3 regions of the Streptomyces sp. NPDC088923 genome follow, and region 1 is predicted to be linked to each of the others. Evidence: riboswitches for the same ligand, from Rfam matches in the RefSeq annotation. Region 1 holds a riboswitch; each other region holds the start of a gene.
The links. A riboswitch is a leader RNA that binds a small molecule or an ion and turns the genes downstream of it on or off. The one in region 1 is predicted to bind thiamine pyrophosphate.

Region 2: linked by a shared signal. The riboswitch ahead of thiC (phosphomethylpyrimidine synthase ThiC) and the one ahead of ACIP4O_RS23085 (purine-cytosine permease family protein) in region 1 are both predicted to bind thiamine pyrophosphate.
Region 3: linked by a shared signal. The riboswitch ahead of ACIP4O_RS15095 (thiamine ABC transporter substrate binding subunit) and the one ahead of ACIP4O_RS23085 (purine-cytosine permease family protein) in region 1 are both predicted to bind thiamine pyrophosphate.

Annotation. Positions count from the first base shown of each region.
Region 1 covers NZ_JBIVIO010000006.1:182,205-189,657, reverse strand. The annotation lists gene thiE (thiamine phosphate synthase) at 1-335, opposite strand, end outside; gene thiM (hydroxyethylthiazole kinase) at 332-1,129, opposite strand; gene ACIP4O_RS23085 (purine-cytosine permease family protein) at 1,150-2,592, opposite strand; TPP riboswitch at 2,584-2,676, opposite strand; gene ACIP4O_RS23080 (glutamate--cysteine ligase) at 2,879-4,018, shown strand; gene ACIP4O_RS23075 (M4 family metallopeptidase) at 4,153-6,192, opposite strand; gene ACIP4O_RS23070 (DEAD/DEAH box helicase) at 6,793-7,104, opposite strand; gene ACIP4O_RS23065 (hypothetical protein) at 7,299-7,453, shown strand, end outside.
Region 2 covers NZ_JBIVIO010000001.1:123,491-130,943, forward strand. The annotation lists gene ACIP4O_RS00680 (SsgA family sporulation/cell division regulator) at 422-877, shown strand; gene ACIP4O_RS00685 (YibE/F family protein) at 986-2,488, opposite strand; TPP riboswitch at 2,560-2,708, shown strand; gene thiC (phosphomethylpyrimidine synthase ThiC) at 2,701-4,503, shown strand; gene ACIP4O_RS00695 (hypothetical protein) at 4,642-5,082, shown strand; gene ACIP4O_RS00700 (hypothetical protein) at 5,262-6,173, opposite strand; gene ACIP4O_RS00705 (metallophosphoesterase family protein) at 6,634-7,453, opposite strand, start outside.
Region 3 covers NZ_JBIVIO010000002.1:879,003-886,455, reverse strand. The annotation lists gene ACIP4O_RS15105 (ABC transporter ATP-binding protein) at 1-896, opposite strand, end outside; gene ACIP4O_RS15100 (ABC transporter permease) at 896-2,698, opposite strand; gene ACIP4O_RS15095 (thiamine ABC transporter substrate binding subunit) at 2,809-3,897, opposite strand; TPP riboswitch at 3,974-4,099, opposite strand; gene rlmN (23S rRNA (adenine(2503)-C(2))-methyltransferase RlmN) at 4,387-5,496, opposite strand; gene ACIP4O_RS15085 (phosphatidate cytidylyltransferase) at 5,759-6,904, opposite strand; gene frr (ribosome recycling factor) at 6,904-7,453, opposite strand, start outside.

The DNA of each region.
Region 1 (7,453 bases):
CCGAGCAGCGCGTCCGCGCCGATCAGCTCCCGTACCGCCGCGACCGGCAGGTCCGACTGGCCCACGTGGACGCCGTGCACGCGCGCCCCGGCGGCGCGGGCCGCGAGGTAGACGTCGACGCGGTCGTTGACGAGCAGCGTCACGTGCGCCGGGAGGACAACGGCCACCGCGCGCACCTGCTCCAGGAACGCCCGCCCGCCCGCGTCCTTCTCGCGCACCTGCACCGCGGTGACCCCGCCCGCGACAGCGGCGGCGACCGTCTCCGCGACGGTCCGGCCGCGCGCGGCGCACTGCGCGGTGTCGGTCACCAGGTACACCGAGAGGTCCGGGCTCACGACAATGCCGCCCGTGCCACGAGATCCCCGTCCCCCACGGCGGCGAGCGCGTCCAGGAAGCGGACCGCGAAGGTCCCAGGGCCCGGGCGGTCCCCGGCCACCGCCAGCTCCGCCGCGACCGTGTACGTCGTCACCGCCGCCACCGTCGCGTCGAGCGCGTCCTCCGTCACCGCCGCGAAGGCCGCCATCACCGCGCCGAGCGCGCAACCGCCGCCCGTCACCTTCGTGAGCAACACGTCCCCGTTCGCGATCCGCACCGTCCGCGCCCCGTCCGTCACGAGGTCCACGGGTCCCGAGACCGCGACGACCGCGCCGCTCGTCCGGGCCAGCTCCCGCGCCGCCTCCGCCGCCTGCTCGACCTTCTCGGCCGCGTCCACGCCGCGCCCGCCCGCCCCGGCGCCCGCGAGCGCCAGGATCTCGGAGGCGTTGCCCCGTACGACGGTGGGGCCGAGCGCGAGCAGCTCGTGCGCGAGCGGCGTACGCACCGGGAGCGCGCCGATCGCGACCGGGTCGAGCACCCACGGCGTGCCCGCCTCGCGCGCCGCCGTCGCCGCCTCCGTCATCGCGGCGCGCTGCTCGGCGTGCGGCGTGCCGAGATTGACGAGGACTCCGCCCGCGACCCGCGCGAAGGCGTCCGCCTCCCCGGGGACGTCGACCATCGCGGGCGAGGCCCCGAGCGCGAGCAACGCGTTCGCGGTGAAGTTCGTGACGACGGTGTTGGTCAGGCACTGCACGAGCGGCTCGGCGCCGCGTACCCGCGCGAGCGCGGCGCGGCTTGTTTCCAGCGGGGACATGAGGGAGCTCCAGGGGGGGGTCAGACGGAGGCGCGGTCGCGCCGGGTGCGCAGCCGCAGCGGGGCGTAGACGAGCAGCGCCACCAGGAAGGCGACGTAGTACGCGAGGTCGGCGCCGTGCAGCGCGTCGGCGACCGGCCCCGCGTACAGCGAGGTGTTCATGAACGGCACGGCGGCGGCGAAACCGACGAGGAAGGCGAGGGGCGCCGGCCACCACGGCACGGGGCGCGCGCTCTCGGCGGCGAGGTCGAGTGCCGTACCCGTACGCGCCCTCTCCCGGGCCCGCGCGCGCCAGTCCACGACGACGACGGCGAAGAACCCCGGAATCCAGTAGCCCACGAAGAGCAGTACGTTCTGGAAGCGCGCGGTCGTGTCGGCGGCGTGCATCCACAGCACGAGCGGAAGCCCGAGCGCCGCGGCGCCGGCTGCCGCGAACGGGCGCGGGACGCGCACGCCGACCGTCTGGAGCGCGAGCGAGCCGCTGTAGTCGTTCATCGCGTTGCTGCACAGCGCCGCGAGCGCGACGGCGAGCAGCCCGAAGCCGCCGAGCCAGCCCCCGCCGAGCAGCTTCTGCACGCCGCCCGCCGTCTGGTCGGTGAAGACCGAGGCGCCCCACAGGCCGAGCGTCTGCACCACGACGAAGGACAGGCTCACACCGAGCAGCGTGTACCAGAACATCCGCGTGCGCGAGGTCTTCGCGGGCAGATAGCGGCTGAAGTCGCTCGCGTACGGGGCCCAGGAGAGCGACAGGCTCAGCGCGACCGTGCTGGTCAGCATGATCGCGCCGAAGCGGTCCATGCCGTGGACGCTGCCGCTGGTCGTCGGGCTCACGCCGTCGAGCATCTTCACCGCCAGGACCACGAAGGCCACCGCGAGGACGAAGGACATGAGTTTCTGGAGCCGGTGGATCGCCTCGTAACCGAGCGCCCCCACGAGGCCCTGCCCGGCCATCATGACGAGCACCCCCAGCCAGAACGGCCAGCCGAAAAGCCGCGCGAGCGCGTCCCCGCCGAAGAGGCCGATGAGCGCGTCCCACGCGACCGAGGAGAGCCACTGGAGGATGCCCGGCAGGACGACCGCGGGCCCGAAGGCGAGCCGCGAGAGCGGCAGCTGACCGGCCCCGGTCCTGCTGCCCCACGTACCGAGGTACGCGACGGGGACCGCCCCGAGCAGCGTGCCCGCGACGACCGCGACGAGCGCGGTCGCGAAGTCGAGGCCGAGGACGATGCCGAGGGTCCCCGTGAAGACCCCCGTCATGGTGAGGTTCGGCGCGAACCACACCGTGAAGAGCCTGCCAGGACCGCCGTAGCGCCGGTCCTCGGGCACGGGCGCGATGCCGTGCGCCTCGACGCGCAGGTCGCCGGGCGCCTCGGGCATCCGGCCGCCGAAGACGCGAGCGGCCGGACGCGCCTGCTGAAGGGCCGCGCCCTCCGGGGCGCGACCGGGGGCATGCGGCAATGACATGGAAGACATCCCTCCGCCAGTACGAGCTGGTTCAGGTTCGACGGGTGTGATCTCAGCCCCTGGTGGGCACCCCGTGTCCGGTGATGCGGCCAGCGTAACGCCTGGTCGCGCCGCGCGGCGAAGGACCTTCGCGCCCCCGGATCGCGGAAGCACGGACTCCGTGCGCCGGGGCGCCCCGTATGCGCTCTCCTGAGTCCTTCCCGCCGGCGGCAAAGTGGATGGGCCCGGCCCCGGGGCCCGCCGTTCGGGCCCCCCGCGTCCCACTCCACTCCCAAGGAGCTGCCGCATGCCCGCCAGCCCAACGCAGAGCGGGGGCGCGGGCTTACCCCCGGCCCCCAGCGCGCCCCCCACTCTCGGCGTCGAGGAGGAGTTCCTGCTGGTCGACGCCGAGACCCTGCTCCCGGTCGACGCCGCGGAACGGGTACTCGACGTGCACCACCGGCTCCACCCAGGCGGAGCGGTGACGGTCCCGCAACGCGAACTGCTCAGCAGCATGATCGAGACCACGAGCCCGGTGTGCGCGGGCCTGCCCGAGCTGCGCGCCGAGGTCTCCGCCGCGCGCGAACGCCTCGTCGAGGCGGCCGGGAAGGCCGGCTGCCGCGTCCTCGCCCACGGCACGGCCGCCCGCCAGGCCCCGCCCCGTACCCCCACCGCGGCCCCGCACTACCGCGACGTCGCCGGGCTCTACCAGCTCCTCGCCCAGGGCACCGAGACCTGCGGCTGCCACATCCACGTCGGCGTCCCCGACCGCGAGGCCGCGGTGCACGCCCTCGACCACGTCCGCCCCTGGCTGCCGGTGCTCCTCGCCCTCTCGGCGAACTCCCCGTACGAACACGGCGTGGACACCGGGTTCGCGAGCTGGCGCACGATGGTCCTCTCGCGCTGGCCCACGACGCAGATCCCGCCGTACTTCGCGGACGCGGCCGACTACGACGCCACCCACCGCAGGCTCTTCGCGACCGGCGTCCTCCCCGAGCGGGCCCGCAACGCCTACTGGCTCGCGCGCCCCTCCGCGCACGTCCCGACGCTGGAGGTACGCGTCGCCGACGTCATGCCGACCGTGCGCGAGGTCGCCGCGCAGGCCGGGCTCACGCGCGCGCTCGTGGTGACGGCGCTGCGCGAGCGGGCGGCGGGCCGCGTTCCCGCGCCCGTCCCGGCGCACGACGTCGCGGCCGCGCTGTGGACGGCGGCGCGGTACGGGCTCGGCGGCTCGCTCGTCCACCCGCAGAGCGGTACGGCCGTACCGGCGGGCGAGGCGGTCGCCGCGCTGCTCGCCCACGTGGGCGAGGCGCTCTCGGACCTCGGGGACGAGGCGGAGGTCACCGCGGTGGTCCGGGACCTCCTCCGCCAGGGCGAGCCGGCCCGCCGGCAGCGCGCGGCGGCTCAGGGCTCGGGGGACGCGGGGGAGTGGGGAGCGGTGGGCTGACGGAGGCCCGGCACGGTTCCGGACTCCACTAGTGCGAGAGGCAGTTGATACGGGACCGCGCCCCGGCCACCTGAGGTGGCCGGGGCGCCGCGTCCGGCGGGGGGTCCAGTTCCGCCGAGATCTTGCGAGGGGGTTTACGGGAAGGTCAGCGACCAGCCGTTGATGGTCCCCTTGTCGCCCGAGTAGACGTCCTGCACCTTGAGCTTCCAGGTGCCGTTCGCGGCGACCGAGGAGGCGTTGACGGTGTAGGTGGCCTTGACGTTGTCGGCCGAGTCGGAGGAGCTGGAGTTCTTGAGGCGGTAGCTCGTGCCGTTCGGGGCGACGAGGTCGACCACGAGGTCACCGCGGTAGGTGTGCGTGATGTCCACCGAGACCGACAGGTTCGAGGGCGCGTTGCCGCTGCGGCCCGTCACGGCGATCGAGGAGGTGACCGCCGAACCGGCGTCCGGTATCGCGACCTTGGTGTTGGAGGTGAACACCGTCCCGCCGGGGTTGCCGGGGTCCGTGCCGCCACCGGAGCGGGCGCCGACGTTGATCGCCGCCCAGGCGTCCTGCACCGCCTTGTACTCGGCCGAGGTCGCCCCGTAGAGCGAGGAGGCCGCCGCGAGGGTGCCGGTACGGGCACTCGCGTAGTTGGTGGTGGAGGTGAACTGCGTGGTGAGCGCCTTGTACCAGATCTGGAGCGCCTTGTCCCGGCCGATGCCGGTGACCGGAAGGCCGTCGTACGTCGGCGAGTTGTAGCTCACGCCGTTGACGGTCTTGGCGCCGCTGCCCTCCGAGAGGAGGTAGAAGAAGTGGTTCGCGGGGCCCGAGGAGTAGTGCACGTCCTTGTTGCCGAGCGTGGACGACCAGTTGTCGGCCGAGGCGCCGTCCTTGCTGGGCTTGTCCATGTAGCGCAGCGGCGTGCCGTCGCCGTTGATGTCGATCTTCTCGCCGATGAGGTAGTCACCGGGGTCGGTCGCGGTGTTGGAGTAGAACTCCACCCCCGTGCCGAAGATGTCGCTCGTCGCCTCGTTCAGGCCACCGGACTCGCCGCTGTAGTTGAGGCCCGCGGTCTCCGAGGTGACCCCGTGGCTCATCTCGTGGCCCGCGACGTCGAGGGCGGTGAGCGGCGCGGCGTTGCCGGCCCCGTCCCCGTACGTCATGCAGAAGCAGCTGTCGTCCCAGAACGCGTTGACGTACTGGTTGCCGTAGTGGACCCGGGAGTAGGCGGCCACGCCGTCACCGCGGATGCCGCTGCGTCCGAAGGTGTCCTTGTAGAAGTCCCAGGTCTCCTGCGCGCCGTAGGCCGCGTCGGCCGCCGCCGTCTCCGCCGTGGTGCCCTTCCCGTCGCCCCACACGTCGTCGGGACCGGAGACGAGCGTGCCGGTGCCCGAGGTCTTGCCCGCGAGCGTGTACGTCTTGTGCCCGCCGCGCGTCGAGTCCGTCAGGTTGTACGTGGAGCCCGACTTGGTGGTGTTGATCGTCACGGTGCCGCTGTACTGCGTGTTCGCGGTGCCGTTCTCGATGCCCTGGTACTCGTACAGCTTCGCGCCCGTCGCCGCGTCCGTCACGACGTGGAGCTCGCTCGGCGTGCCATCCTCCTGGAGCCCGCCGATCACGGTCTCGTAGGCGAGTACGGGCTTGCCCTCGGCGAGCCACACCACCTTGCGCGGCGCCTGGTCGGTCGCCGGCTTCGCGGCCCCCTGCGCCTTCGCCGCGCCGAGCGCCTGCTTCTGCGCGGTCGCCGCGGGAACCTTCGCGGTGGTCTTCACGCCGCTGAGCTTCGCCTGCGAGGCCCGCACGACCTTGCCGGTCTCACCGGCCGGGTTCGTGGTGACGACCAAGTCGCCACCGAGGACGGGCAGTCCGCCGTACGTGCGCTCGTAGCGCGTGTGCAGCGTGCCGTCCTGGTCCTTGATCACATCCCGGACGACCAGCTTCTCCTGGGCGCCGAGGCTCAGTTCGTCGGCGGTCGCGGCGCTCTTCTTCTGTGCCTTGGCGATGAGTTCGGCGCGCTGTGCGGGGGACAGCTTCGCCGGCAGGGCTCCCGGCCTGGCCGCCGAGGCGGCTTTCCCGGTGGGGGAGGGCGCGGCCGTGGCCACGCCCGTCTGCATCGCGGCGGTCAGCAGCGCGGAGACCGCGAGCAGTGCGCCGCCGGTGGCCGCGGCGCGACGGGAGGAGGTTCGTCTCAAGGAAGGGCTCCTTCAACGGGCCGCACGCAGGCGGCCGGTGGGGTGACGAAGGGCCCGCGGTGGGCGGTGGTGAAGGAGCGTGCCCGACCGCTGGCCGAGGGAGACTGTGGCAGCCCCGGCCCGCGATTGTCAGGTGCGCATCACGAGGTTGGCGGATTCCGTTCGGCTCCCGGACGCGCGGGGTCGCTATGCGGACCCGTTCCCTGGAAAGAATTGGAAAAGAAGGCGCTTGCCTTCCGGCCGGGAAAGCCCCACTTCGTCCCCCGTCGACATGTGCCCGCAATGTCGCCGCCCGCTGAATCGTCCGGACCGCCCTTTTCCCTCCCCTTCCTCCCGGGACCCACCCCGTGTGACGCGCATAGATCACCAGGTTTGAGCCCCGGATGGCCGGAAACCGCGGCGAAGGAGCATTCTGCCGGGGGCGAGAGGGCGCACTCCGGCCCGCGCGCCGCCGGACCCGCGTACGCCCGCGCCGTCGCCCCCCGTCCACTCACCTACTGAGACGGCGCGGAGCGCGCGAAGGCGGCGCGGCGCGGACCGGGCTCAGGCCCTGGTCCGCGCCGCGCCGCCGTTTCCCCCGGTACTCCCGCGCGGTCCCGCTCAGTCGTCGTAGTGCGTCGGCGGGTACGGGTCGCGCTCCTTGCGGGCCTCCAGCTGGTCCGGGCGCGCCTCGCCCCTGCGCACCTCGCGGTCGATCTCCGTCTTCTCGTCCTGGTACTGACGGCTCTCCGTCACCCGCTCGGGCGGGTTGGTGTCCGTCGCCGGCGGCACCTCGGCGGGGTCGTACGGGTCGAGCCCGGCCCGCACCCGCTCCTCCTCCGTACGCGCGGCGAGCCGTTCGTCGTCGGGCCTGCGGGGCATCCCGCGACGGGGGCTGTTCTCCTCGGACTGGGAGCGGTGGTGCTTCGACATGCGGCCTCCTGGGTGGTGCGGGGCCCCGGCGTACGGGGCGCGCGACTGCGGTGCCCGCGCTGTCCAGCGTCTCATCGCGGTCATATCTGTCAAACGGTACGAAGCGGGGCGAGGCGGTGTCGCGCGCCCCCGCGCCCGCCGGGATGCGCCCCCGGCCCGCCCGGAGCAGCCTGGAGACGGAGAGGAGAACGCGCATGCGCAGCTACCAAGGTCCCGCCCTGCTGCTCGGAGAGGGCACGGGGGTGAGTGCGGCCGGTATCGACGTGGTCGTGGCGCTCACGGTCCTGGAACCCTCCGACGGCCCCGAGGGTCACGGCGAACCCTGGACCGCGACCCTGGAAGCGGCAGC
Region 2 (7,453 bases), on a different contig from region 1:
CGTCCCGGAGTTGACGGGGAGCCCCCCGAATGGACGTTATCGACCACCAACTCCGTTCCGGAGGAGCGCCGTTGCCCTCCACTGATACGTAGCTCTGCGTGACGCTTGGGCCGCTGCTGTCGCCGCCCGGGGCCGGTGTGTTCGTATGGTCCGTGCGGGCCGAAGGGGTGAACGTGGGGAAATCCCCGCGTGCCTTGCATGTGCGGAACGCCTGGGGGCAGCCGGAATACGGGTGATCGGTGGCGGGGATTCCACGAATCGCCCGACCGAAAACGGCTCGGACGGATTTTCCCGCACGTTTCTTCTCGCAATCAGCAACGGCGGGATCACGCGCTGTGATGTGATGTGTTCACTGAGCTAGGTGTCAGGAGTGTCAGGGGATTTGCCCCTGGCAAGGTGACGGCAATCGACGGGGTTGGCGATGCGCGAGTCCGTACAGGCAGAGGTCATGATGAGCTTCCTCGTTTCCGAGGAGCTCTCGTTCCGTATCCCCGTCGAGCTTCGCTACGAGGCCGCCGATCCCTACGCGGTACGGCTTACCTTCCACCTGCCCGGTGATGCCCCGGTCTCGTGGACGTTCGGGCGCGAACTGCTCGCGGACGGGATCGACGAGGCTTGCGGCGACGGGGATGTACGGGTCTCGCCCGTCGAGCCGGAGCCCCTGCTCGACGGGGAGGGCCCCGGAGAACTGCACATCAGGCTCCAGGTCGGCACCGATCAGGCGCTCTTCCGGGTGGGGATGGCGCCCATCGTCGCCTTCCTCGACCGGACCGACCGCCTCGTCCCGCTGGGCGAGGAGCGTGCCTGTGCCGACTTCGAGAGCCACCTCGACGACGCCCTGCACCGCATCCTGGCCGAGGAGCCGAGCGCGGGCTGAGCCAGCCTCCAGGCTCAGCGGCGCCCGCCTCTCGTGCCTGTCGCCGCCTGCCCGTCTCTCGTGCCTGTGCGGGCCGCCCGCCCCTCGTGCGTGCCGCGCCGCCGCCCCTCAGCGTTTCCTGCGGCGTCCGCCGCCCCCGAGCAGCCGCCCCGCGGATACGGGGCCGGGCACCTCAGGGCGTGGCGGCACGCCCTGAGCGTCGGACGACGACGGGTGCGGAACACGGTCCGCCGAGACCACGAGGGTCGCGAGCGCCGTCGTGACCGGCACCGAGGCGACGAGACCGATCGAGCCGACGAGCGTCCGCACGATCTCCTCACCGACGAGTTCGCTCGTCGCGACCGCGCCCACGTCGCTGCGCGCGAGCGAGAAGAGCAGCAGGAGCGGCAGCGCCGCCCCCGCGTAGGCGAGGACCAGCGTGTTGACCACCGAGGCGATGTGGTCGCGGCCGATCCTGAGCCCCGCGCGGTACAGCGCGCGCCGCGTCATGCCGGGATCGGCCTGGTGCAGCTCCCAGACGGCCGAGGTCTGCGTGACCGTCACGTCGTCGAGCACACCGAGCGAGCCGATGAGCACCCCCGCGAGGAGCAGCCCGCTCATGTCGATGTGCGGGTAGAGCCCGTGGATGAGGCCCGTGTTGTCGTCGGTGTTGCCGGTGAGCGCCGCCCAGCCGATGAAGAGCGAACCCAGTACCCCGATGAGCAGGAGCGAGGTGAGCGTGCCGAGCACCGCGACGGAGGTGCGCGCGCTGAGGCCGTGGCACAGGTAGAGCGCGATCAGCATGATGGCGCTCGCGCCGACCACCGCCACGACGAGCGGGTTCGACCCCTCCAGGATCGCGGGCAGGATGAAGAAGGTCAGCACCAGGAAGCTCACGGCGAGCGCCACGAGGGCCATGAGCCCCCGCAGTCTTCCCACCGCCACGACGACGAGCGCGAAGACCGCGGCGAGCAGCACCATCGGCGGGGTACGGCCCACATCCGTGACGGAGTACTGGAGTTCACGCGGCGCGTCGGGCGCGTAGGCGAGGACGACCTTTTGACCCGCGTGGAGCCGTCGCGAGGCGTCGGGGCGGACCAGCTCGGGGTAGCGGTGCCCCTTGTCCTTCCCCTCGGTGACCTCGACCGTCGCCTGCTCGCAGACGCCCGCCGCGTGCTCCCCCGACGCCGCGCCAGGTCCCGCGCCACCAGCCCCGCTCGACGGCGTCGACGCGCCCGCACCGCCGGATGCCGTCGTGCCCGTACCACCGGACGAGGGGTCCTGCGCCCCGCCCCCTCCGCTCCCCTGCCCCGAGCCCCCGCCCCCGGCCACGTCGTCGCAGCCGACGTGCTCGATAGCGGTGACCACGCCGCTGACGGTCTGCCGGTCGAAGCCGACACCCGTCCGCTGGTGCGCCCCCGGAGCCCCGGGCCACAGCAGGACCAGTCCGGCGACGACTGCTGCGGCGAAGGGGACCAGGACAGCCGCGATGACCACCCGCAGCCGTCGCGAACCGGGAGTCGCCGGACCGTGGCTGTGGCCGTGCTCGTGACCTGGGGGGCGGCTCTCGGGGGACGAGGGGGGCGAGGGGGACGGTGGGGGCGCCTGAGGCGTGGGAGGTGGCGTCGTCACTGGCCGATCATCGCAAGAACCGAGGGGGCCCTCTGGCCAGCACGCCAGGACGGGCGCTAGCGTGGGACGCGATTTGTCCCCGCGGGAGCTCGGAGCACCGGGCTGAGAGGGCGCTGATCTCCTCGTACGACCGCACACGCGGCCGGAGGACGAAACGCTGCGCCGACCGCTGAACCTGTTACCGGGTAATGCCGGCGTAGGGAGTAGGTCTCATGACCACATCGGACGCGCACATTCCTGCCTCCGCACAGGAGCACGACACCACCGCACCCGCTCGCGCCCTCGGTGCGCACAAGGCGTACATCGAGGGCGAACGGGCGGGGCTGCGGGTGCCCGTGCGGAGGGTGCACCTGAGCGACGGCCGCGCGCTGACGCTGTACGACACCTCGGGCCCGTACACCGATCCGTCCGTCACCACGGACGTACGGCGCGGGCTCGACACGCCGCGCGCGCCGTGGATCGCGGCGCGCGGCGACACCGAGACGTATCCCGGTCGCGGGGTACGGCCGGAGGACGACGGCCCGCAGCACACCGTTCCGCGTGGCGGGGCGCGCCGGCTCGACGCGGTCTTCCCCGGGCGCTCGCGCCGTCCGCGTCGCGCCCGCTCGGCGACGCCGGTGACGCAGCTCGCGTACGCCCGGCGGGGCGAGATCACGCCGGAGATGGAGTACGCGGCGTTGCGCGAGGGCGTCGCCCCCGAGGTCGTACGCGAGGAACTGGCCGCCGGGCGGGCCGTACTTCCCGCGAACATCAATCACCCCGAGAGCGAGCCGATGGTCATCGGCAAGCGGTTCCTCGTGAAGATCAACGCGAACATCGGCAACTCGGCGGTCACCTCCTCGATCGAGGAGGAGGTGGAGAAGATGACGTGGGCGACGCGCTGGGGCGCCGACACCGTCATGGACCTTTCGACGGGCCGCGACATCCACACCACCCGGGAGTGGATTCTGCGCAACTCCCCTGTCCCCATTGGCACCGTGCCGCTCTACCAGGCGCTGGAGAAGACCGGGGGGAAGGCGGAGGAGCTGAGCTGGGAGCTGTACCGCGACACGATCGTGGAACAGGCCGAGCAGGGCGTCGACTACATGACCGTGCACGCGGGGGTGCGGCTCGCGTACGTACCGCTCACCGCGCGCCGGACCACCGGAATCGTCTCGCGCGGCGGTTCCATCATGGCGGCGTGGTGCCTCGCGCACCACCAGGAGTCCTTCCTGTACGAGCACTTCGAGGAGCTGTGCGAGATCCTCGCGGCGTACGACGTGACGTTCTCGCTCGGGGACGGCTTGCGGCCCGGCTCCGTCGCGGACGCCAACGACGAGGCGCAGTTCGCCGAGCTGCGCACGCTCGGCGAACTCACGGCGGTGGCCCGCGGGCACGGCGTGCAGACGATGGTCGAGGGCCCCGGGCATGTACCGATGCACAAGATCAAGGAGAACGTGGAGCTTCAGCAGGAACTGTGCGACGGAGCGCCGTTCTACACGCTCGGGCCGCTCACGACGGACGTCGCGCCGGGCTACGACCACATCACCTCCGGCATCGGCGCCGCGATGATCGCGTGGTGGGGCACCGCGATGCTCTGCTACGTGACGCCCAAGGAACACCTCGGGCTTCCCGACAGGGACGACGTGAAGACCGGGGTCATCACGTACAAGATCGCCGCTCACGCCGCCGATCTGGCCAAGGGCCACCCGGGGGCGCGGGAATGGGACGACGCGCTCTCGCAGGCGCGCTTCGACTTCCGGTGGGAGGACCAGTTCAACCTGTCGCTCGATCCGGAGACGGCGCGGTCCTTCCACGACGAGACCTTGCCCGCCGAACCGGCGAAGACCGCGCACTTCTGCTCCATGTGCGGGCCCAAGTTCTGCTCGATGCGGATCAGCAGGGACATCAGCGAGCGCTTCGGCGCGGAGGACGGTACGGAGCTGAGCAAGGAGGAGATCGCGGCCGGGATGATGGAGAAGTCGCGGGAGTTCGCCGCTACGGGGAACCGCGTGTATCTGCCGCTGGCGGAGTGAGGCTGCCGTCGGCCGCGTGAGCGGAGGGCTCCGGGCGGGTGGCTCCGGGCTCCTTCCGGAAGGGCCCGGACCGGTTCTGGGCACACTTCGCCGCGCGGTCGCGGGTTTCCTCCGGTGGTGAGCGGCAACCCGCAGGCCATGACTGGAGAGAACCCGCAGACCAAGCACTCCCGCGACGCCGTGGCCGCTTCGGCCTCCGCGCCCGGGACCGAAGATGCCCCGGTGGCGGCGACGGCGTCGGAGAAGGCCGATGCGGCGCTCTCCGCGGCCGGGGCGAAGACGGAACAGGCCGCCGAGACGGCGCGGGAACGTGCGCGCGCCGCCGGAGCGGCGGGCAAGCGTGTGGAAGCGAAGGCGAGGACGGGTGTGGACGCCGGGCGGCGCAAGGTCTCCGAGGTCTCGGAGAAGGCCGTCGCCTCGGCGGGCACGGCTTGGGGCACGGTCCGCGAGCACAAGGTGGCCGTGACAACCGCGGGCGCCGGGCTGCTGACGGTGGCCACGGCCTCGTTCCTCGCGGGACGGAAGTCCGGGGTACGGGCGGTGGGGCCGCTCACGCGGCTGACCGGCGGGAAGCTGTAGCGCGGGGGATTCCCCTCGGGGCCCGATGTTTCACGTGAAACATCCACTTCGGTGTTTCACGTGAAACATCGGGCTTTCCTGCGTGCGGGTGCGGGTGCGGGTGCGGGTGCGGGTGCGGGTGCGGGCGGGGGATGCCCGTGCGTGGGTGACGGCTTGCGATGTTTCACGTGAAACATCGCTTAATCCGGGCGGTGTTCCGGACCGCCGAAGTCGGGGCTGCTGAAATCGGGGCTGGAGTAGCGAGGACGGGAGGCCGCCTCGCCGTCCGCCTCGGGGCTGCTGAAGCCGGGGCGGTGGTAACCGAGGCGCGGCATCCGGGAAGGGCCGCTACGGCTGTGCACGGGACCGTCCTGCACGGGGTCCTCCCCGCCCGGGCGGTCGTCCCCGCCGTACTCCTGGACGTCCGCGTGCTCTTGGAAGAAGGGCAGGAATCCCTTCTCCAGAAGGGCGCGTCGCCAGTCGGCGCGGGCCCGGTCCACTGCCTCGGTCTCGGGATCGGGTTCGGCGGTGCGCGGACGGCGCGGGTCGGCGGGGAGTGCCGTGGCGCCGTTGCGCAGGGCGGCGAGAAGCAGGGCGACCCCGGCGATGAGGATGGCGGCGGCGGCGAGGACGGCGAAGATCCAGCCGGCGGTGAGCAGGGCGTCGCCGATGACGTGCTCGCTGTCCACGAGCCGCAGCAGGTAGCCGATGAGCAGCAGGACGACGGCGGCGACCCCGGCGAGCACGGGGGTGAGCGCGGCGACCACGGCGACAGCCCCGGCACCCGAGGCCTCGGTCACCTCGCCGAGCGCCGCGGCGAGCCCTCCGGCCTCTTGCGCCCGCACCGGCACCTCGGCTTGGCCGGTATCCCCGGCCGTGCGTATCCGCAGGTCCTCGCGCACTCTGACGTAGTGCCGGTACTCGGGCGCGGCGGTGGCCGCGATAAGACCTGCCGAGCCGAGCGCCAGGGCCTTCAGCCGCGTGGCGGGGAGCTGCCGGTCGGGGTCCGGCGCGGCCGGCCGCGGTACGGCCTGGCGCAGGGCCTCGTCGAGAACTCGCTCGAACTCGGGGTGGTCCTCGGGCAGCAAGTGCGGAGCGCTGTTCATGTGCATCCCCCGATGCTCCGTAGGGCCAAGGCGCCCGCTGGGTGCGGGCAGAGGGCGGAAGCGGAGGAGAGCCTGCTACGGATAAGGCGATGGTAGGCCGGGGACGGCGCAGGGTAACAGGGTGTTTCCGGAAATTGACCAGTCGTACAGGGGGACGCGGCGGCACGTGCGCCCCCCGCACGCCGGGTGGCGCGCCTGTCCGGGCAGGCAGGGAGGGGCGTACGGGCGGTGGGCGTGCCTGTGCGCGGGGCGGCGGGGGATCGTCGGTGCGCCGGAGCGGGGACGGAGTGCGGGCGGGTGGGGTTGGTACGAGGGCGTGCGGGACGGGCCGCACGGCGGCGGTACGGGGTGGCGGCAGCCGTACGGTGCGGGCGGGGCGAGTCCGTACGGTGCGGGCTGCGGGGGCCCGACGGTGCGGCGCCAGGGAGCAGCGGGGGTACCCGGCGGGGCCGGGCCGGGCCTGGTGTCAGGCCGGGAAGGGCACCTGACGTACCAGCAGCGTCCCTGCCATGGTCACACCGCCGTCCATCGCGACGGCCAGCCGGTCCGCGTAGATGTGCGCGTCCTCGATCACCGGGCGCGGGGTCTCCTCGCCGTCCTCGGTGCCGACGTCGCCGAGGAGGTACGGGATGGGGCTGTGGCCGTGGACGATGCGGGAGCCGCCGAAGGTGTCGAGCAGCTCACGTACCGCCTCGGGCCCTGTCCGCTCGTCACGGAAGGCGAAGCGCTTGGTGAACTTGCGGAAGAGATCCCAGCACTCGTCCGGATCGTTGCGCGTGAGGACGTCGTGGATCGTGTCGTTGACGGCCTCGATCGTGGAGCCGTAGTCGAGATAGGCGGTGGTGTCGGAGTGCACGAGCAGGTGCTCGTCCTCCTCCACGATCGCGTCGAGCCGGGACATCCACTGGAGGTGGACGTCCTGGAGGCGGTCCATGTCCGTCTTCTGACCGCCGTTGAGGAGCCAGGCCGCCTGGAAGGTGGCGGTGCCCGCTCCGGAGCTGACCGGGGTGTCGCCGAAGCGGCGGGCGCCGAGGAGGAGCAGCTCGTGGTTGCCCATGAGGGCCTTGCAGTAGCCGCCGGCCGCGGCGGCCTCGGCCGAGAGGCGCATGACGAGGTCGATGACCCCGATGCCGTCGGGTCCCCGGTCGGTGAAGTCGCCGAGGAACCAGAGCCGGGCATTGCCCGCCGCCCAGCGGGCTTCCTCGTCGAGGAGGCCCTGCTCCTGGAGGGCGGCGACGAGCTCGTCGAGGTATCCGTGTACGTCGCCGACGACGTAGAGCGGCCCG
Region 3 (7,453 bases), on a different contig from region 1:
AGCGGCAACCGCCCCCACGGTGTCTCCGCGGCACGTCCCGTGATCCGTGCCGGCACCAGGTTGCCGAAGCCGAGGAAACGCGCCACGAAGGAATCGGCGGGATGCCCCCAGACATCGAGCGGCGCCCCGGACTGCGCGATCGCCCCGTCGCGCATGATGACGACGCGGTCGGCGAGGGCGAACGCCTCGCCCTGATCATGCGTCACGGCGAGCACCGTGGTGCCCAGCACGGTGAACAGTTCGCGCAGCTCCAGTACGAGCCGTTCGCGCAGCGTCCTGTCGAGTTGCCCGAAGGGCTCGTCGAGCATGAGCAGGCTCGGTCGTGGTGCGAGCGCGCGCGCCAGGGCGACGCGCTGCTGCTCGCCGCCCGAGAGAGAACCGACGCCGCGGTGCCCCGCGTCGGCCAGCCCGACGAGGGAGAGCAACTCGGCCACGCGCGCCTCGCGGACACCGGCCGGCACGCGTCGCATGCGCAGGCCGAACGCGACGTTGCCCGCTACGTCGCGCTGCGGGAAGAGCTGGTGGTCCTGGAACATGAGCCCCACACCGCGCCGGTGCACCGGCACGTCGCGCTGGTCTTCGCCCCCGAGCCACACGCTCCCCGCATCGAGCGGCTGCAAGCCCGCGACGGCGCGCAGCAGCGTCGACTTCCCGCTCCCGCTGGGCCCCAGGACGCAGACCACCTCGTGCGCGCGCACCGACAGATCCACCGCGTCGAGCGCCGGCCGTCCGTTTCCGAAACCCACCGTGACACGTTCGACGCGCAACGCCGCCCCGCCCTCGGCCTCCTGTCGTGGAGCGTGCACGACGCGCGACGTCGCGGCCCGCGCCGAACCCTCCTCGCGCGCCGGAGCTTCGACAGCGTCCTCGCGACGTGCACGACTGAAGCGCGTCATCAGTGCGGCCTCTCCTTCGTACGGGGCCCCTTGGCGGGGGCAGTGAGTGCGACGTCCGGGCGCCGTGTCGAAGCCGGGCGCGGATCGGCGGCGACGGGCGCGTCGGTCCGCCCCCGGGCGGACCGGGGCGTGCCGCCGTCATGTGGATCGCGCGGACGCAGTCGTTCCAGGACGAGCAGGGAGACGACGCACACCAGCATGAGGACGGTGGAGAGCGCCATGGCCTGCCCGTAGTTCAGGTCGCCGGGGCGCCCGAGGAGACGGGCGACGGCGACGGGCAACGTCGGGTTGTCGGGGCGGGCGAGGAAGACGGTGGCGCCGAACTCGCCCAGTGACACGGCAAAGGCGAAGCCGGCGGCCACCAGCACCGCGCGGCGCACCAGCGGCAGATCCACCTCCCACCACACCCGCCAGGGCGACGCCCCGAGCACCGACGCGGCGTCGCGCAGCCGTTGGTCGACGGCGCGCAGCACGGGAAGCATCGTCCGTACGACGAACGGCGCACCCACGAGCGCCTGGGCGAGCGGGACGAGAATCCAGGACGCGCGCAGATCGAGTGGAGGCTCGTCGAGTGCGATGAGGAACCCGAAGCCCACGGTGACCGCCGAGACTCCGAGCGGCAGCATCAGCAGGGCGTCGAAGCCGCGCAGCAACCGCGACATGCCGCCCGGCCGGCCGTCCTTCCCGCGTCGCTCCCGGCTGAGCGCGACGGCGGCGAGTCCGCCGACGACGAGGGCGATCAGCGTCGCCACGGCCGCGTAGCGCAGAGAGTTGCCAACCGCCGCGATGGGAGCGACGAGAAAAGCCCCTCCGTCGGAGGAGCCAAGAGCCCGGAAGTAGGTCAGCCCGAAGCCGTCCGGGGCGTCGAAGGCGCGCAGGACGAGCACGGCGAGCGGCAGTACGAGAAGTACCGCGACGACGCCCAGGACGCCGCTGAGCAGCGTCCACTGCGCCACGCCGCGTGGCCGCCGCGCCGTACGCGACGGGTCCACGAGCCGCAACGTGCTCTCCCCCCTGCGCACCACCCACGCGTGGAGGGCCAGCACCATGACGACCGCGCCCAGCTGGACGAGCGTCAGCACCGCTGCCGTGGAGAGATCGAGCAGCTGCGCCGTCTGCCGGTAGATCTCCACCTCCAGCGTCGAGTAGCCCGGGCCCCCGAGGATCTGCACGATCCCGAAAGACGTGAAGGTGAACAGGAACACCATCAACGCCGCCGACGCCACGGCGGGAGCGAGCGCCGGCAGCGTGACCGCCCGCCAGGCCCGCCAGCGCGAAGCGCCCAGGGTGCGCGCGGCGTCCTCCTGCCGCGTGTCCAACTGCGCCCACAAACCGCCCACCGTGCGCACCACGACGGAGTAGTTGAAGAAGACGTGGGCCGCGAGGATCGCCCACACCGTCGTGTCGAGCCGTACACCCCACAGCTCGTCCAACAGCCCGCCGCGTCCGAGCACGGCGAGGAATGCACTGCCGACCACGACTGTGGGCAGAACGAACGGCACTGTGACGACGGCGCGCAGCACGCCTTTCCCGGGAAAAGCGAAGCGCGCGAAGACGTACGCCCCGGGCAGGGCGAGGAGGAGGGTGAGCGCCGTGGACGCCAGTGCCTGCCACGTGGTGAACCAGAGCACGTCGCGTATGTCGCGTCGCCCCAGGACATCGGCGACGGCGCCGAGCTGCCACCCCGCCGAGGTGTGCAGCCCACGACCCACGATCGCCGCGACGGGATAGCCGAAGAACAGGCCGAAGAAGAGGGTGGGCCCCGCGACGAGGAGCAGCACGGTGACGCGACGTCGCGTCACGGGACGTGCCGCGGCGAGGCGACGTCGCGCGGGACGTCGCGACGTGTCCCCGCGACGTACGCCGCGTACGGGTCCCTCGTGCGACGCCTCTCGCGACGTCCCGCGGGGCCTCACTTGACGACCAGTGAGGTCCAGGCGTTGATCCAGTCCTCACGGTGCTCGGCGATCTTCTGCGGCGCGACGGTCCGCGCTCCGTCGGCGTCCGCTCCGTACCGCGTGAACACATCCGGCAGCGGCGTCCCCTTGACGACCGGATTGACGAACATCTGGAGCGGCATGTCCCGCTGGAAGGTGTCGCTCAGGAGGAAATCGAGGAGCGCCTTGCCGCCCTCCGGGTTGGGCGCACCATCGAGCAGACCCGCGAACTCCGTCTGCCGGAAGCACGTCCCGGTCGCGACGCCCGTGGGTGCGTCCTTGGGGCGCGGGTCCGCGTAGAGGACCTCGACGGGCGGGCTGGAGGCGTACGAGACGACGAGCGGCCGGTCGCCGCCGGCCTTGCGGCCCCCCGAGGAGCCCGAGAACTCCTCGTTGTACGCCTGCTCCCAGCTGTCGACGACCTTGACCCCGTTGTCGCGAAGTTTCTTCCAGTACGACTTCCAGCCCTGCTCCCCGTACTGCGCGACGCTGCCGAGGAGGAAGCCGAGCCCCGGCGAGGATGTCGCCGTGTTCTCCGTGACGAGCAGGTTCTTGTAGGCAGGGTCGGCGAGGTCGTCGAGGCTCTGCGGCGGGTCGAGCTTCTCGTCCTTGAAGTACTTCTTGTCATAGTTGACGCATATATCGCCCGTGTCGACGGGGGTGACGCGGTGCCGCTTGCCGTCGAGCTGGATATCGGCGGGGACGGCGGAGAGCCCCTTTGCCTCGTACGGCTGGAAGACGCCTTGCTCCAGGGCGCGGGACAGCAGCGTGTTGTCGACGCCGAAGAAGACGTCGCCCTGGGGGTGTCCCTTGGTGAGGACGGCCTGGTTCACCGCTTGGCCCGCGTCGCCGCTCTTGAGGACCTTGAGGCGGTACCCGGTTTTCTGCTCGAACTTTTTCAGCACGCTCTTGGAGGCAGCGAAGGAGTCGTGGCTGACGAGGGTGACCGTCTTGCCGCTCGACGAGCCGGTATCGGACCCCGAGTCGTCGCCACAGGCGGCGAGGCTTGTAGCAGCCAGACCCGCGGCGATGATGGCGGCGACGGTCCTGCGTCGGGTGGTCATGGATTCCTCCTGGGGTTGGCCAGGAGAAGACGCGGCCCTGCCCGCGGCCGACGGGGCCGCGGGCAGGGCACAACAGCACGAGTGGTGACCGAACTCCCTACCCGGAATGACCCGGGCGAGGTTCAGAGGGTCTGCGACCTATACACCGACTGCCGGTGTGATGTCGCACTCTCAGCGCTGCGGCGCTCCCCTGTCGGAATGTGTACGTCGTACGGAGTATGAAGATGTCGCGCTCCCGGACACGCCGCGAGCGATGGTGCTCGCACACCCTATCGCTACGTCGCGCGCGGGCCCGCGCCGTGCACGCGGCGTCCCCTACGCGCGACGCGTCCCTGCACAGCCCACGCTGCCCACGCCGCGCCCTGCACACGCCGCGCGCTCCACCGCCGCGCCGCGTCCTCCACACGCCGCGCGCTCCACCGCCACGCCGCACCTCACCACCGCGGCACCACGCCACCGCCGGAGCGCCCACACCCCGTCGCGCGGTGCTCAGCGTTCCGCCGCCGCCAGCTGCCCGCACGCCCCGTCGATCTCCTGTCCCCGCGTGTCGCGCACCGTCACCGGCACACCGTGCGCCGCGATCGCGTCCACGAAGGCGCGCTCGTCCTCCGGCCGCGACGCGGTCCACTTCGACCCGGGCGTCGGATTGAGCGGAATCAGGTTGACGTGCACGCGCTTGTTCTTCAGGAGCCGGCCCAGAAGGTCGCCCCGCCACGCCTGGTCGTTGATGTCGCGGATGAGCGCGTACTCGATCGACACGCGCCGCCCCGACTTCTCCGCGTACTCCCACGCGGCGTCCAGGACCTCACGGACCTTCCACCGCGTGTTGACCGGCACCAGCGTGTCCCGCAGTTCGTCGTCCGGAGCGTGCAAAGAGACCGCGAGCCTGCACTTGAACCCCTCGTCCGCGAAACGATGGATCGCGGGCACCAGGCCCACCGTGGATACGGTGATGCCGCGCTGCGAGAGCCCGAGCCCGTCAGGCTCCGGGTCGGTGAGCCTGCGGATCGCGCCCACGACGCGGTTGTAGTTGGCGAGCGGCTCCCCCATCCCCATGAAGACGATGTTGGAGAGCCTCGCCGGCCCGCCGGGAATCTCCCCGTCACGCAGCGCGCGCATGCCCTCGACGATCTGGTGCACGATCTCGGCCGTCGAGAGATTGCGGTCGAGCCCGGCCTGCCCTGTCGCGCAGAACGGGCAGTTCATCCCGCAGCCCGCCTGGGAGGAGATGCACATGGTGACGCGGTCCGGGTAGCGCATAAGTACCGATTCGACGAGCGTGCCGTCGAAGAGGCGCCACAGCGTCTTGCGCGTCGTGTCGTCGTCGCACGAGATATGCCGCACGACCGACATCAGCTCGGGCAGCAGTTGCTCCTGGAGCCGCCCCCGCGCCGCGGCGGGGATGTCGGTCCACTGCGCCGGGTCTTGCGCGTAGCGCGCGAAGTAGTGCTGCGAGAGCTGCTTGGCGCGGAAGGGCTTCTCGCCGATGGCGGCGACGGCCTCCTTGCGCTCGGCGGGGCTGAGGTCGGCGAGGTGACGAGGGGGCTTCTTGGCACCGCGCGGCGCGACGAAGGTGAGTTCTCCCGGTGCGGGCGGCATGGGCCAGTACTCCTCAGATACGGTGCGGCGCCGCGCGCCCCTGGGGACGCGACGACGCGCCGGGTGGGCGCCTCGGGGGCGGCGTACGGGGCGCGCGACGTCGCCCCGCTGGGCGCGACGCGGCGTGAGCCCGTACACGAAAGGGTCCGCCGTACGTCACGGCGGACCCTTTCAGCGTAACGCGCGCCCGGACCACTCCCCGAGCCGAAGGACGGACACCGGTCCGAGCCCGAGCCAGACCTCGGCCCGAGCCACCCGGAGCTCAGCCCGAGCCGACGAACAGGACGAGCAGTAGCCACACGACGGGCGCCGTGGGCAGCAGCGAGTCGAGCCGGTCCATGATGCCGCCGTGGCCGGGAAGCAACGTCCCCATGTCCTTGATCCCCAGGTCCCGCTTGATCATGGACTCACCGAGGTCGCCCAGGGTGGCGCTGGCAGCGACGGCCAGGCCGAGGAGCAGCCCCTGCCACCACTGCCCGTCGTCGATCATGAACTGCATCAGCAGCGCCCCGGCGACCATCGCGAAGCTCACCGCGCCCAGGAGACCTTCGCGCGTCTTGCCCGGGCTGATGCGGGGCGCGAGCTTGTGCGTGCCGAAGCGCCAGCCCACCGCGTAGGCCCCGGTGTCGCTGACGACAGTGAGCACGAGGAAGAGCAGCACGCGCCGCGGCCCGTCGTCCGCGGTGAGCAGCAGCGCGACGAACGTCGCGAGGAACGGCACGTAGAACGTCGCGAACACGCCCGCCGTGACGTCCCGCAGGTAGCCCTCCGGCGGCTGGAACATCCGCCACACGAGCACGACGAGCGCCGTCAGCGCCATCGCCACCCACGCGCCCTCGGCGCCCCGCACGTAGCCCGCGACGACCATCGCGACGCCGCCCGCGGCGAGCGGGATCAGCGGCGCCTTGATCTGCTTGCGCTCGGCGAGGCGGGAGGTCAGTTCCCACAGGCCGACGACGACGGCGAGCGCTATGACGCCGACGAAGACGGCCTTGACGATGAACAACGACGCGACGACAACGACCCCGAGACCGAGACCGACCCCTATGGCCGCCCCCAGGTTCCGGCCGGCGCTCTTCTTCTGCCTGCCGGGGCTCGGTGCGGAGGACGGCTGCACAGGCGTCGGGGACGACTGCGCGGCCGGGGAGACGGGGGGTACGGGCTCGGGTCGGCCGGGCTCCCGCGGCACCTCGTCGCGGAACAGGGGACCACTCAGCCGAGCGGCCCCCCGGTCGTCGTCCTGGTCGCCGCCGTTCGCGGGTACGTCGGGCACGATGGGCATGGGCCGAGTCTCTTGGACGTCATGCGCTTCGTACACGGGACCCGCCGAGGCAGCCCCCTGTCCGGAGGTGGGCCACGGCTCGCCGTATCCGGTACGGGGCGGCGCGTCCCAGGAGGAGTCGTTCATCAGACCTCAAGCAGCTCGGATTCCTTGTGCTTGAGCAGCTCGTCCACCTGCGCGACGTACTTCGCGGTGGTGTCGTCGAGCTCCTTCTCCGCGCGGCGCACCTCGTCCTCGCCGGTCTCCTTGTCCTTGACCAGCTTGTCGAGGGCGTCCTTGGCCTTGCGGCGCACGGCGCGGATCGAGACGCGCGCGTCCTCGCCCTTGGTCCGTGCGACCTTGATGAACTCCTTGCGGCGTTCCTCGGTCAGCTCGGGGAAGACCACCCGGATGATATGTCCGTCGTTGCTCGGGTTGACGCCGAGGTCCGAGTCGCGGATGGCCTGCTCGATGTTGCGCAGCGCGCTCTTGTCGAACGGGGTCACGACGGCCATACGGGGCTCGGGCACCGAGAACGAGGCGAGCTGGTTGATCGGCGTCATCGCCCCGTAGTAGTCCGCGACGATCTTGTTGAACATCGCGGGGTGCGCGCGACCGGTACGAATGGCGGCCAAGTCCTCCTTGGCGACCACCACGGCCTTCTCCATCTTCTCCTCTGCTTCGAGGAGGATCTCT